4 regions of the Kitasatospora sp. NPDC032757 genome follow, and region 2 is predicted to be linked to each of the others. Evidence: riboswitches for the same ligand, from Rfam matches in the RefSeq annotation. Region 2 holds a riboswitch; each other region holds the start of a gene.
What was found. A riboswitch is a leader RNA that binds a small molecule or an ion and turns the genes downstream of it on or off. The one in region 2 is predicted to bind cyclic di-AMP.

Region 1 (3,197 bases), 240 kb from region 2:
GCGCTGGCGGCGCTGGCCGCCGGGCCCGCGTGGGCGTGTCCGGGCGCCGGTCCGGCGCCCGGCGGCGGCCCGGCGGCGGAGGTCGCGGCACCCGGCGGGCCTGCGACCTCCGACTCCGACCTGAAGGTGCTCCGCATCAACCCGGACGCCGCCGCACCCGGCGGCACCACCACGGTGCGCGCCCGCGTCCTCAACACCGGCCCGGACCGGACCGCCTCACCGTTCACCGTGGTGATCACCCTGCCCGGGGGCGTGACGCCCGAGGGCCCGTTCCTCCCGGAGAACTGCTACGCGTTCCAGAACGGCCACCGGGTGCGCTGCACCTTCCCGGCCGGGCTGGCGAGGTTCCGGACCGCGACGGCACTGATCCCGGTCCGGATCGCCACCACCGTCCCGGCCCCCAGCACGTTGACCGGGGGCTGGGTGGCGGTGCGCAGTGACGACGACCGGAACGAGGCGAACAACAAGCGGCCGTTCGAGATCCGGGTCGTACAGACCGCCATGCCGTAGGTCCTAGCGGTACACCCGGACGTAGTCCGCGGCGAAGGTGATCGGAGCCGTGCCCTGCGGCGCGGGGTGGTACTGCCCCGCGCTCAGGGACAGGTTGAGGATCGGGTACGCCGACCAGTTGGCGCCGACGCCCTTGCCGTCCGAGAAGACCTTGGTGCCGTTGACGTACCAGTCGACCGAGCCGGCCCCGCAGTGGGTGCCGATGGTGACCCAGCCGCCCTTCGTGATCGCCTTGGCGTCCGTGTAGTACAGATTGGCCGGGTTGATGTGGTTGGTCAGCTCCAGCAGGTTCGGGTTGTCGGGGTGGTACTCGAAGGAGTCGATCTCCCCGTGGGTGCCGCTGGTGCCGTTCCACGTCCAGAGCGCCGGCCAGGCGCCGGTGCCGGCCGGGAGCTTGACCCGGGTCTCGATGTAGTCGCCGGTCTTCACCGTGAAGCCCTCGCTGGAGTACTCGGTGGTGAGCAGCCCGGTGTCCCAGGCCTGCTTGCCGTTCTCCAGCGTGTGCGTGCCCGGCCTGGCGGTGAAGGTGGCGACGCCGCCGGAGACGATGACGTTGGCCCTGTTCAGCCAGTCGAGCTTGTTGTCGTTCGGATTGTGATCGCCGTATTGGTAGGAGCTGCTCCTGTCGGCGGTCCAGCGGGAGCCCAGGGCGAGGCTGTTGAAGTCGTCTGACCAGGTGAGCTTCTTGCCCGCGACGGGCGCGCCGGGGGCGGGGGCGGGGGCGGGGGCGGTGCTGGTGACGCTCAGCGAGAGGGTCGCCGTGGGGGCGGGCGGCGGCGAGGGGGCGGCGGACCTGCCCGCGACCATGGTGGCCGGGCCGAGCTTGTCCTGGGTGACGGTCGGCGCGGCGGCCGCCTGGGCCCCGCTCACCGCCGGGGCACCGAGCAGTCCGGCACCGCTGACGGCGAGCGTGCCGGTGACGGCGAAGGCGGCGTTGCGGCCGCGGTGGGTGGGGCGGGCATGGCGCGGCGCGCTGCGCCGGGCAGGCTTCTGCATGACAGTGTCCTCTGCGACGCCTGCGAGGTGAGCTGTCGGGTTCGGGCTGAGGTTGCCCGGCCGCCCGTGAAGCGGCTTCACCCCTAGCCTCGGCCCGGGCGCGGGGAGCGCACGGGCCGGGCACTGACCTGGGTCCCCCGCTCCCGTCCGCTGTGGCGCTCGGTTGCCGGCCGGCGGGTGGACAGGACTCGGCGTCCCGACGGCGGAGATCCGCGAAGCGGACGTCCTGTGCAGGCTAGGCAGGTCCCCCGGGGGCCGACAACTCGACGAGGGGTGTTCTCGCGCGGCTCACAGTGAAGTCGATCAACGACGGTACGGGGGCTCGGCCGGTGCGGGCCGGCCGACCGGTCAGCCGAGCCAGCCGTCCACCTGGCTCATCGCGTCCGGGGACCAGGCCAGCTCCAGGTGGTTGAGCCCGGTGAGCAGCCGGGTGCCGCCGACCGTGCCGACCCCGGTGGTGTCCAGGGCGCTGCGGGTGAGGACGATGCCGTCGCTGGGCCCGCGGTTCTCGTTGAGCACGCCCGGGATGTCGGCCGAGCCGCCGGCCAGCAGGTAGGTGCGGACCGCCGCCGGGACGCCCGCCTGCTGGAGCGGCCCGATCAGCGAGCCGGCGTCGATGGCCGCCTGGATGCCCTGGCCGGAGGTGTAGTAGCCCTGGCCGCCGTAGTACGTCGTCCACCAGTCCTGGGCGGAGCCGTCCACCCCGTAGGTGGCGTCCCAGCGGGCGAGCAGCTGGCGCTGGCCCGGGTAGCAGTCGTACCCGCCGGTGGGCAGCACCCCGAGGCAGGGCTGGGCGGTGGAGGTGCCATAGCAGGTCATGTACAGGTGCGGAGACGGCACGTTGGCGGTGCCGCCACAGGCCGGCCAGGTGGCCAGCGAGAACGCCCAGCCGTGCGCGTACACGTAGTCCAGGCCGCCGTTCGGCCCGCCGAGGGTGACCAGACGGCGGACGTCACCCGCGTACGCCCGGCCCCAGGGCGGACGCACCGAGGACACGTACGCGCGGGCCGCGACCTCGCCCTTGCTCCACGCGACCACGTCCACCTGGGGCACCCCGAGCCGGGCGCGGATCAGGGCGATCGCGTCGCCGACGGCCTGTGCCTGGAGCAGGTTGTCGCCCTGCTTGTGGGCGAACCCGATCGCGAAGACGCGATGGCCGGTGCCGGCGAGGTACTGGGCGAGCCCGGTGGAGGGGCAGGCGGACGCGCCGCAGGTGCCGCTCTCGCTCGGGTCGGCCCAGGCGCGGTCCGCGTTGTCGTTGGCGCCGTGGACGAGCAGGACGGGGGTGGCGCGGCTGCCGGTGTCCCAGCCGGCGGCGGAGTAGAGCAGGAAACGCCCGGAGTAGGGCTGGCGGACGCCGCCGAAGTAGGTGCGGCGGGCGCCGTCCTGGTCACCGCGCCCGCCGGGCGGGTACTGCTCGGCGCGGAAGCCGGTGGTGGTGTCCAGATAGCGCTCGACCTTGGCCCAGCCGTTGCCGGGGGCGGGGAAGCCGGCCTCCAGGGTGAGGGACGCGGTGGCGGGGGCGGCGGTGGCCGCCGATGCGGGTGGGGGCGCGCCGAGGAGGAGGGCGGCGAGGGTGAGGGCGGCGGACAGACGGCGGGCGGCGGGGCGCGGGGTGGTGGGCGGTCGTCTGTCGGACGGGCGTCCGGTGGTGAGGCGCGAGGTGGCGGGCATCGGCGGCTCCCTGGTCG
Region 2 (3,197 bases):
GTGCCGGACGTCCGCCCGGCGGGAGCTGGTGACGTGGACGTGCGCCCGGCCCGCGGCGCTGCCCTCGACCCGGACGCTGCGGGTCAGGTTGAGCACCTCCGCACCGACCGTGACGCCCCCTCCGGCCGACACCCGCGGGTGGGCGTACTTCAGCGGCGCCCCCAGGGTGACGGTGGATCCGCTGACGGACCGGACGGGGACGAGGTCGTAGCGGGTGGAGAAGCCCTCCTCGTCCGGCGGGCCGGTAGGGGTGACGGCGAGTTCGTCGCCGGGCTGCCAACCGGCGGGCGGGGCGGCCAGGGTGACGGTGGTGTCGCCGGCCCGCAGCTCGCCGGCGGCGCGGACCCAGGCCGTCCTGGCGGCGCCGTCCAGTCGCAGGTACCCGGCGCCGGTGACCCAGAGGCCGACGTCGGTGTCGACCACCTTCATGCCGTCGCCCTGGAACCGCTTCTCGTCGACGGCCGGGAAGCGCAGGGTGTGCACGGCGGCGCCGTCGGGGGCGAGGGCGAGGATGCCGCGGACCTCCACGTTGCCCGCCGAGGCGAGGGTGACGGTGCGGTCGGCGGCGAAGGTGAGCGTGCCCGACGGCTCGACCAGCAGCGAGGCGACGGTGGCGTCGGTGTCGAGCAGCACCTTGTCGGTGATCCGGACGGCGCTCTGCGGGCCTGGTGTCCTGCCGCCCCAGCCGGCCGGGTCGGACCAGCGGCGGCCGCCCTGGTCGACGGTGGGCGCCGCGGCGGGCTGCCCGGGTGCGGCGGGGGTGCCGTCCGGGGTGCCGGCGAGAGGCGGCGCCCCGTGGTCCATCCCCGCCGCGTCCGGGTCCGCCCCCACCGCGCCCGGGTCCGTCCCGTCCGGGTGCGTCGCCGCCGCGTCCGGGCCGCCCAGCGAGCGGCGCAGGATCTCCTCGCCGCTGACCGCCGCGAACACCGTGCCGACGGCGAGCCAGCGCAGCATCGTCCGGCGGCGTACGGGAGTTCGGGGATCAGCGGGCAGAATGTCCGGTCTGCGCCGTTTTGCCCCGCGGTACACCCGGCGACGCCCTTCCGCCGGCCGACCGGCGTCCGGCTCCTCGTCCATGGCCATCGTTGCGTAGCCCTCCCCCCAGACGGCTGCGTCAGTCCTGACCCTCTGAAGCATAGGCAGTTGCGTTGACCCCGACGGGCGTTGCGCGAAACCGGTCATTTCTGATCATGGTGGACAGCCATACGGCACGCGTTCCGTAAACCGTGACGAGCGTCACACATGTTTGCGGTTTGAACTTAAGTCTGCTTAACGTGCTCCCCGTTCGTGGCCACACGGACCCAGCTCATCCGCAACGCCGAGTCCTGCCGTCGGGTGCGCTGGCAGCGCAGAAACGCACCACGGCAGGAGCGGGGGAACCACAGGTAAGTCGCCCCGGACCGGTCCGCGTACCGGTTCAGGGCTAGGGGTGAAGCCGCGTCCACAGCGCGGCCGGGCAACTCCAGCCCGAATCCGACAGCTCACCTCGCAGGCGTGGGAGAGGACCGCATCTTCATGCTGCCCACCAACGGCACCCGCCTGTCCGGCCGTACCCGTCGCGCGATCGCCACCCTCGGCGTCGTCGGCATCGGCCTCACCGTCCCCTGCCTGACCACCGGCACCGCCTCCGCCGCCTCCGTCGCCACCTGGGACAAGGTCGCCCAGTGCGAGAGCACCGGCAACTGGAGCATCAACACCGGCAACGGCTTCTACGGCGGCCTCCAGTTCACCAACAGCACCTGGGCCGCGTTCGGTGGCACCGCGTACGCGGCCCGCGCCGACCTCGCCACCAAGGACCAGCAGATCGCGATCGCCGAGAAGGTGCTCGCCGTCCAGGGCCCCGGCGCCTGGCCCGTCTGCTCCGTCCAGGCCGGTCTGACCAAGGGCGGCACCCCCGCCGCCGTCGACACCACCACCGCCGCCAAGCCCGCCGCGCAGACCCCGGCCCCGGCCGCCAAGCCGGCCACCCAGGCGCAGCCCCAGGCCGCCGCCAAGCCGGCCGCGCCGAAGGCCGACCAGGCCCCGGCCTCCGCCGACTCCGCCAAGCCGCAGGGCGGCCACGACTGGTCGCAGAAGTGGCAGGACAAGGCCGCCTCCAACGACTACACCGTGGCCGCCGGCGACTGGCTCGCCTCGATCGCCGACAAGAACCACGTCCAGGGCGGCTGGGAGCGGCTGTACGAGCTCAACCGCTCCACCCTGACCGACGGCCCGCACGTCATCTACCCGGGCCAGCACCTGACCTTCGGTGACCGCGCCAAGGACCAGGCCTCGGACGAGTCCGGCAAGAACTTCGACTGGTTCAACCGTTCCTCCGGCAACTCCGGCCAGGCCGCCGCGGGCACCGCCGCCGCCAAGCCGGCCGCGCAGGCCCCGGCCGCCCAGGCCGACACCCAGGCGCCCGCGCAGGCCGCCACCGGCAGCATGGCCGCCGCGGTCGCCTTCGCCGAGTCGAAGGTCGGCCAGGCGTACGTCTACGGCGGCACCGGCAACGGCGGCTGGGACTGCTCCGGCCTGACCCAGGCCGCGCTGCGCGCCGCGGGCATCTCCGTGCCGCGCGTCGCCGCCGACCAGGCCGCCGCCTCCACCCACGTCTCGCTGGACGCCCTCAAGCCGGGCGACCTGCTGTTCTGGTCCAACAACGGCCAGGACTCCGGCGTGTACCACGTCGCGCTCTACATCGGCGACGGCAAGTACGTCGAGGCCGCCAACCCGAGCTCGGGCGTGCGCACCCAGACCATCGCCAACTGGGCCCCGGACTTCGCCGGCCGGGTCTGACCCGCAGGTGCGGCTCCCGAGCCGCACCCTACGCCGCAGCCCCCGGGGAGAGTCTGGTCGCTCCTCCCCGGGGGCTGCGGCGTGTCCGGGCCGTTCCCGCCGGGCGTGCGACGCGAATCGTCGGACGCACCCCGGGCCTGCCCGCCGACGGCGGCGAGCGGGGTGGCGAAGACCGTGGTGGAATCGGCGCGCAGCGGGCATGCTGCTGCTTCGCACCCGAGAAGGAGTCTCCATGGCCCAGATCACCGTCACGCTCGACGCCAATCTCGCCATCGACGTGATGATGCTCGCCGGTACCAAGAACCCGCAGGACGCCGTCGAGCTGGTCCTGCGCGACTACCTGGCCCGGGGCCGGCGCACGGAGAACCGGACCGGCGACGCCGCCGACGACCGGCGGGTGAGCCCGGACCGCCCGATCG
Region 3 (3,197 bases), on a different contig from region 2:
TCGGCGCAGTCCTCGCGGTCGTGCGGCTCGAAGGGCAGGTAGCGGGTGGCCTCCGGGTCGCCGAAGATCGCGTGCAGCGCGTCGGTGTCGCCCGGCGTGTGGTGGAACTCGCGGATGGCCAGGCGGGGGCCGGTGAGTCGGACGGGGACCATGTCAGCCGACCCTACCCGGGCTTTCCGGTTACCGTACGTGACATGGAAGAAGAAGACCTGCGGCTCGCCCCGCGCACCAAGGCCGCCGACCTGCTCGCCTGGGCGGAGGCCGAGGGCCGCGCGCCGGTGGCCGAACCCCCGCTGCGGGCGGTGCTGGCGCTGCTGGAGCTGGGCGAGAGCAGGATGCACGACGGCTGGCCGGAGCTGACCTCGGACGCCGTGGAACAGCTGCTGTACGAGCGGCTCCACCTGTACGTCCAGCCCGCGCCGGAGCAGGACCCTCTGGCGTACGGCGAGGCGGTGCGGCTGCTGATCGATCACCAGCGGGCGACGAAGCGGCTCAACGCCAAGCGGCAGGAGCGGCTGCACGCCGAGGCCGAGTGGCAGGGCGAGGTGGCGGCCGGGCTGCTGCGCCGGGCCGACCTGGTGACCTGGCCCCGGCTGTACGCGGTGCTGCTGTGCGCTCACGACGTGGACGTCGCCGACGAGGCGGCGGTGCGGGAGTGGCTGGCGGCGTTCCGGGAGCTGGCGGAGGAGGACCGGCGGGCCGCGTTCGAGGCGCTGGCGGCGGCCGGGTGGCTGGACGAGCTGGACGAGGACGGCTGGGGCGCGGCCCGGGTGCTCTCGGTCGGGATGGCCACGGACGGTGCCCGGCTGCTGCTGGAGCAGGGCCTGATGCGGCGCAGCTACCGCAATCTGGCGGAGCTGACGGCGTTGGGGCGCCCGATGCCGGACGAGCTGGCCGGGGACTTCGGGGCGTTCGAGGAGGCGGCGGCCGAGGCGGCGCTGGACCTGATCGGCGAGTGGACGGTGCCGGGGCTTCCGCGACTGCTGGTGGCGGAGTTCCCGGACCTCGCGCCGGAGCCGGGCCAGGAGGAGATCGACGCCTACCTGGCGCAGCTGCCGGCGGAGTGAGACGCGAAAGGGCGCCCCGGGCCGGGGGCGCCCTTTCCTCGCGGTGCGTCACGTGGTGCGGTGTCTCAGGTGGTGCGATGCCTCCGGGGGTGATGCCTCAGGGGGTGATGCCTCAGGGGGTGATGCCGCGCTGCTCGAACCAGGTCTCCGGGTCGACCGGGGCGCCGCCGCCGGGGCGCACCTCCAGGTGCAGGTGCGGGCCGGTGACGTTTCCGGTGGCGCCGACCTTGCCGAGCTGCTGGCCGGGGACGACCTTGCCGGAGCCCTTGATGATCGAGGAGAGGTGGCAGTACCAGATCTCGGTGCCGTCGGGCAGCGTCTCGACGATCCGGTAGCCGTAGGAGCCGGCCCAGCCGGCCGAGGTGATGGTGCCCTGGCCGACCGCGTAGACGGGGGTGCCGGTGTCCGCGGCGAAGTCCAGGCCGGTGTGCAGGTGGGCCCAGTACGAGGCGCTCTGGCCGTAGTGGGCGGAGAGGTTGTAGTCGCGCACCGGCAGGTTGATGGCGGCGAGCTTGGCCTTCTCGGCCTCCTCGGCGGCCCGCTTGGCCTCCTGCTGCTGCGCGGCACGCTTGGCCTCGGCCTCCTTGGCGGCCTCGAGCCGGGCGGTCTCCTCGGCGGCGGTGCGCTGGCTGTCGGCCTGCTGCTGGATCCGGGCGGCGAGCGCGAGGCCGGGGTCGGCGGCGAGGGCGACCGGGGTCTCGTCGGGGGCCTCGACGGCGGGCGCGGCGGCCGGGGTCGCGGAGGCGAAGCCGGTGGCGCCCAGGGTGGCGGCGACGGCGGTGACGCCGAGCAGTGGCGCGGTCCCGCGGGTCTGACGCGGCATCCGGTGCCGGTTGGCCTCGGCGGCCTGCGGGGCGGCCTCGTCGGAGGGCCCGCCGTACTCGCCGGGGTGGGCGGGCGGCCACGGGTGGTCGAGCAGCTGGGTGCCGGCGGGGGAGCCGGGCAAGTTTGCCGGAGAGTGCGTCGACGCCACGGAGGCGCGCTCCTTTCCTTCCTTCGCGCCTACCGGGTTAGCTGACGGGTTCGGAGCAGGAAGGTCTCCTACGGCTGGGCCTGGGCCCGGCCGATTCACCCCAAGGAACGTGGTTCCCCGGCTCCCTGACCTGCCCGGAGGCCGGTCGGTGGGATTAGGCGACGGCGCACGGTGCCGTCTGGGTACGGCGTTGCGGACCGCGCTGCGTTATCAAACGTTAATCCTAGGAGCCCCTGATTCCAAGCCATCCGTCCGGGGCAGCAGGACACGGTCCGGACACTACGTGACCTGATGGGCGTTTTGGGGGTTTGACGACAACTGACACTACCGAACGTGATTGGACGTCAACGAACGACCCCCCATCTGAGTACTTCTACTCATGTGCGACCCGGTCGGACACGGCCATCCTGGCGCCATGAACGCACCGATGCAGTCCCGCACCACGGCCGCGTACTACATCCAGGCCGTGCTCTCCTTCGCACTCTCCGGCACCACCCTCGCGGTCGGGATCGCCTACCTCCCGGTGGGCGGCTGGACCCGGGCCTTCCTCGGGATCGGCCTGCTCTACACCGTCACCTCCTCGTTCACCCTGGCCAAGGTGATCCGCGACAAGCAGGAGACCAACGAGATCGTCACCCGGGTGGACCAGGCCCGGCTGGAGAAGCTGCTGGCCGAGCACGACCCGTTCAAGGTGGAGGGGGTCTGACGCCCCGCAGCCGCCCGCCCCCGGACAAGGCCGCCGTCGACCACTTGACGGCTAAGGCTATTAGCCTTAGCTTTATGGCTATCGGCACACCCGCCGATGACAGTCCCGGCGGACCGAGGAGGCCCCCATGTCCGGCACCACCGCCCCCACCACCCAGTACCTCGACGTCCCCGGCGGCCGGCTCGCCTACGACGACACCGAGCAGGGCGACGGCGCCCCCGTCGTCCTGCTCCCCGGGATGCTCGACAGCCGGGCCGCCTACCGCCACCTGCGCCCCCTGTTGGTCGCCGCCGGCCACCGGGTGATCACGATGGACCTGCGCGGCTTCGGCGAGTCCTCGATCGCCTGGGACGACTACTCGCCGGCCGCGATCGCCACCGACGTCCTCGCCCTGCTCGACCACCTCGGCATCGAGCGCGCCGTCCTCGCCGGCAACTCGTACACCGGTGCC
Region 4 (3,197 bases), on a different contig from region 2:
GGGCCGGCCGGTGGTCGTGGTCTCCACCGACCGGGAGGTTGCGGAGGGCGTGCGCAAGGCGGGTGCGCGCCCTGTCGCCTCGGTGCTGCTGCTGAACCGGCTGGCCCGGCCGTAGGCTGTCCCGGGCCCCGCCGGACGGGGTGACGCCTGGTCAGCGCCGGGCTTGCGGTGCTGTGGCGATCTCGTGAAGTCATGGCGGCGGGGCGGAGTTCACGCCAACGGGGGAGTGGCGCAAAGCCTGGATCTTCACTAGGGTCTGGCGTCAAACCTATTTTCCGGATTCTCACTCGATTGGGTGAGTCCGTAAAAAGAAGGAGCCGGTCACTTGGCCTCCCACCGCCGTCCCAAGCAGCCGAGCCGCGCGCGGGTCTCCGTGCTCACCGCTGCCGCGGCGACCGCGGTCGCCCTCTCCGCCCAGGTCGCCGCCCACGCGGCGCCGACCCCGTCCCCCAAGAAGGAGGACGTGAAGGCGCAGATCGACCAGCTCCAGGAGGAGGCCGAGCAGGCGACCGAGAAGTACAACGGCGCCAAGGAGCGGGCCGACCAGCTCCGCAAGCAGGCCGACCAGCTCCAGGACCAGGTGGCACGCGGCCAGGACCAGATGACCCAGCTTCAGGGCGGGCTGGCCGCGGTGGCCGGTGAGCAGTACCGCACCGGTGGCATCGACCCGTCCGTGCAGCTGATGCTCTCCTCCGACCCGTCCGGCTACCTGGACAAGGCCTCCAGCGTGCAGCAGGCCAGCTCCAGCCAGGCCGACGCGCTCAAGGGCCTCCAGGACCAGCAGCGCCGGCTGGACCAGCAGAAGACCGAGGCCGCCGCGATCCTCGCCTCGCTGGACACCACGACCAAGGACCTGAACCAGTCCAAGGCCGAGGTCAACAAGAAGCTGAAGGAGGCCCAGGACCTGCTGAACTCGCTGAGTGCGGCGGACCGGGCCGCGCTGAAGGCCGCCCAGCAGCAGGACGACCGGGCCTCGCGCGGTAGCGAGCGTGCCGACCTCGGCAGCCTGCCGCAGGCCTCCGGTCTCGCCGGGGCGGCCGTCTCCAACGCGATGAGCAAGCAGGGCTCGCCGTACATCTGGGGCGCCACCGGCCCGAGCACCTTCGACTGCTCCGGCCTGATGGTCTGGGCGTACGGGAAGGCCGGCGTCTCGCTGCCGCGCACCTCGCAGGCGCAGGGCAACGTCGGCTCGCGGGTGCCCTCGCTGGCCGAGGCCCAGCCGGGCGACCTGATCATCTACCGCGACGACCGCAGCCATGTCGCGATGTACATCGGCAACGGCATGGTGGTGCACGCGCCGCACACCGGTGACGTGGTGAAGGTGATGAAGGCCGACGCGATGAAGATCAACACCATCCGCCGGGTCTGACGGACCGACACGCCCAGGGGTCGGGATCCGGCCCTGTGATCCGCGCCACCTCCGAGCGGGGGTGGCGTCGGCGTTCCCGGTCGTATGTGAGAAATGATCAGCTCCGCGTACGGCGCTGGTCACACCGGGTCATATTCACAAATGAACTTGGGTATTCTTCCGTCTTTTTTCTGACAAGGATTTGAACGGATCACGGTTCTGTTACTAGGGTCGTGCCTCGAACCACCGCACAGTCGATCACCCAGCCTGGGTGGCGGCGGGGGTTTACCGCCGAGTTCGTGAAGCAGCGGGACGGGTCGCAGACCGGTCCGACGGGGAGCCCAGCAGTCGGGGGCGCTGTGGAGCGGAGCCGGGGAACCATGTTCCTCCGGGGTGAATCGGCGCCAGGTCGGCCGCTGGAACGGCCGGTGAGGCGTCGTAGGGCACGCTTCCGGCCCGAACCCGTCAGCTCACCCGGTAGGCGGGCGTTGGAAGAAGGAGTCCGCCTTCGTGGCGTCCCATCGTCGTCCCAAGCCTGCCGGCCGCGCCCGGGTCTCGATCCTGACCGGTGTCGCCGCCGCTGCCGTCGCCCTCTCTGCGCAGTCCGGCGCCCACGCCGACCCGACGCCGACCAAGGACCAGGTCAAGGAGCAGGTCGACCAGCTCAACGAGCAGGCCGAGCAGGCGACCGAGAAGTACAACGGTGCCCAGGCCAAGCAGCAGGAGCTGCAGAAGCAGGTCGGCGAGCTCCAGGACCAGGTGGCCCGTCAGCAGGCCTCGGTGACCGAGGCCCAGGGCGGCCTCGCCGAGATCGCCGGCGAGCAGTACCGCAACGGCGGCATATCGTCGACCGTCCAGCTGATGCTCTCGTCCAGCCCGGACAACTTCCTGAACCAGGCCGGTGCGCTGACCCAGGCCAGCAGCACCCAGTCCGGTGCGTTGAAGGACCTCCAGGAGCAGCAGCGCAAGCTCGACCAGGACCGCAACGAGGCCCAGGCCAAGCTCGGCGAGCTTGAGACCACCACCCAGCAGCTGAAGGCCTCCAAGGAGGAGGTCCAGGGCAAGCTGGCCAAGGCCCAGGACCTGCTCAACACGCTGACCGAGCAGGAGCGCCAGGCGCTGCGCGCGGCCGAGGAGAAGGCCGCCGCCGAGGCGAAGGCCAAGGCGGACGCCGCCAAGGCCGAGGCGAAGGCCAAGGCCGACGCCGACCGCGCCTCCCGCGACAACAGCCGCACCGACCTCGGTGCGTCGTCCTCGGCGCCGGCCGCCGCCAAGCCCGCCGCGCCGGCCGCCAACGGCTCGCGCGCCGCCGCCGCGATCGCCGCCGCCGAGAGCAAGCTCGGTTCGCCGTACGTCTACGGCGCCACCGGCCCGAGCTCCTTCGACTGCTCCGGCCTCACCGGCTGGGCCTATGCGCAGGCGGGCGTCTCGCTGCCGCGTACCTCGCAGCAGCAGGCCGGTTACGGGACCAACGTCGGCACCAACATCGCCAACGCCCAGCCCGGCGACCTGATCATCTACCGTGCCGACGCCAGCCACGTCGCCCTGTACGTGGGCGGCGGGCAGGTCATCCACGCGCCGAAGCCCGGCGCGGTGGTCCGGTACGAGACCGCCACCATGCTGCCGATCTCCGCCATCGTGCGCGTCTGATCCGCATCGGCCCCGACAGGCCCGGCCTCCCCTCGTGGGAGGCCGGGCCTGCGGCTTTTCCGGCGGCTCGAGCAGATGTCCGATTGAGGGTCAAATATTCTGGTTGGGAGGGGTTTGGACTCGATCGCCCGGACTCGCTAACGTCTGCCACCGGACTCCCGCTCACGAGCCGCCCGCCCCCGGTGCGGCGGCGGGGCCG

Region 1: it holds a riboswitch for cyclic di-AMP, as region 2 does, so the genes downstream of both, ACZ5WK_RS04455 (glycoside hydrolase family 16 protein) here and ACZ5WK_RS05480 (transglycosylase family protein) in region 2, are expected to answer to the same signal.
Region 3: it holds a riboswitch for cyclic di-AMP, as region 2 does, so the genes downstream of both, ACZ5WK_RS10730 (M23 family metallopeptidase) here and ACZ5WK_RS05480 (transglycosylase family protein) in region 2, are expected to answer to the same signal.
Region 4: it holds a riboswitch for cyclic di-AMP, as region 2 does, so the genes downstream of both, ACZ5WK_RS06685 (C40 family peptidase) here and ACZ5WK_RS05480 (transglycosylase family protein) in region 2, are expected to answer to the same signal.

The regions. Positions count from the first base shown of each region.
Region 1 is NZ_JBVINN010000002.1:298,895-302,091, reverse strand. It holds gene ACZ5WK_RS04460 (hypothetical protein) at 1-510, shown strand, start outside; gene ACZ5WK_RS04455 (glycoside hydrolase family 16 protein) at 514-1,506, opposite strand; cyclic di-AMP (ydaO/yuaA leader) riboswitch at 1,509-1,674, opposite strand; gene ACZ5WK_RS04450 (esterase/lipase family protein) at 1,855-3,180, opposite strand.
Region 2 is NZ_JBVINN010000002.1:539,386-542,582, reverse strand. It holds gene ACZ5WK_RS05485 (hypothetical protein) at 1-954, opposite strand, end outside; cyclic di-AMP (ydaO/yuaA leader) riboswitch at 1,346-1,510, shown strand; gene ACZ5WK_RS05480 (transglycosylase family protein) at 1,495-2,778, shown strand; gene ACZ5WK_RS05475 (hypothetical protein) at 3,011-3,197, shown strand, end outside.
Region 3 is NZ_JBVINN010000005.1:259,799-262,995, reverse strand. It holds gene ACZ5WK_RS10740 (GNAT family N-acetyltransferase) at 1-152, opposite strand, end outside; gene ACZ5WK_RS10735 (hypothetical protein) at 195-1,067, shown strand; gene ACZ5WK_RS10730 (M23 family metallopeptidase) at 1,180-2,013, opposite strand; cyclic di-AMP (ydaO/yuaA leader) riboswitch at 2,053-2,211, opposite strand; gene ACZ5WK_RS10725 (YiaA/YiaB family inner membrane protein) at 2,456-2,746, shown strand; gene ACZ5WK_RS10720 (alpha/beta fold hydrolase) at 2,874-3,197, shown strand, end outside.
Region 4 is NZ_JBVINN010000003.1:252,197-255,393, forward strand. It holds gene ACZ5WK_RS06675 (NYN domain-containing protein) at 1-115, shown strand, start outside; gene ACZ5WK_RS06680 (C40 family peptidase) at 326-1,369, shown strand; cyclic di-AMP (ydaO/yuaA leader) riboswitch at 1,694-1,848, shown strand; gene ACZ5WK_RS06685 (C40 family peptidase) at 1,859-2,998, shown strand.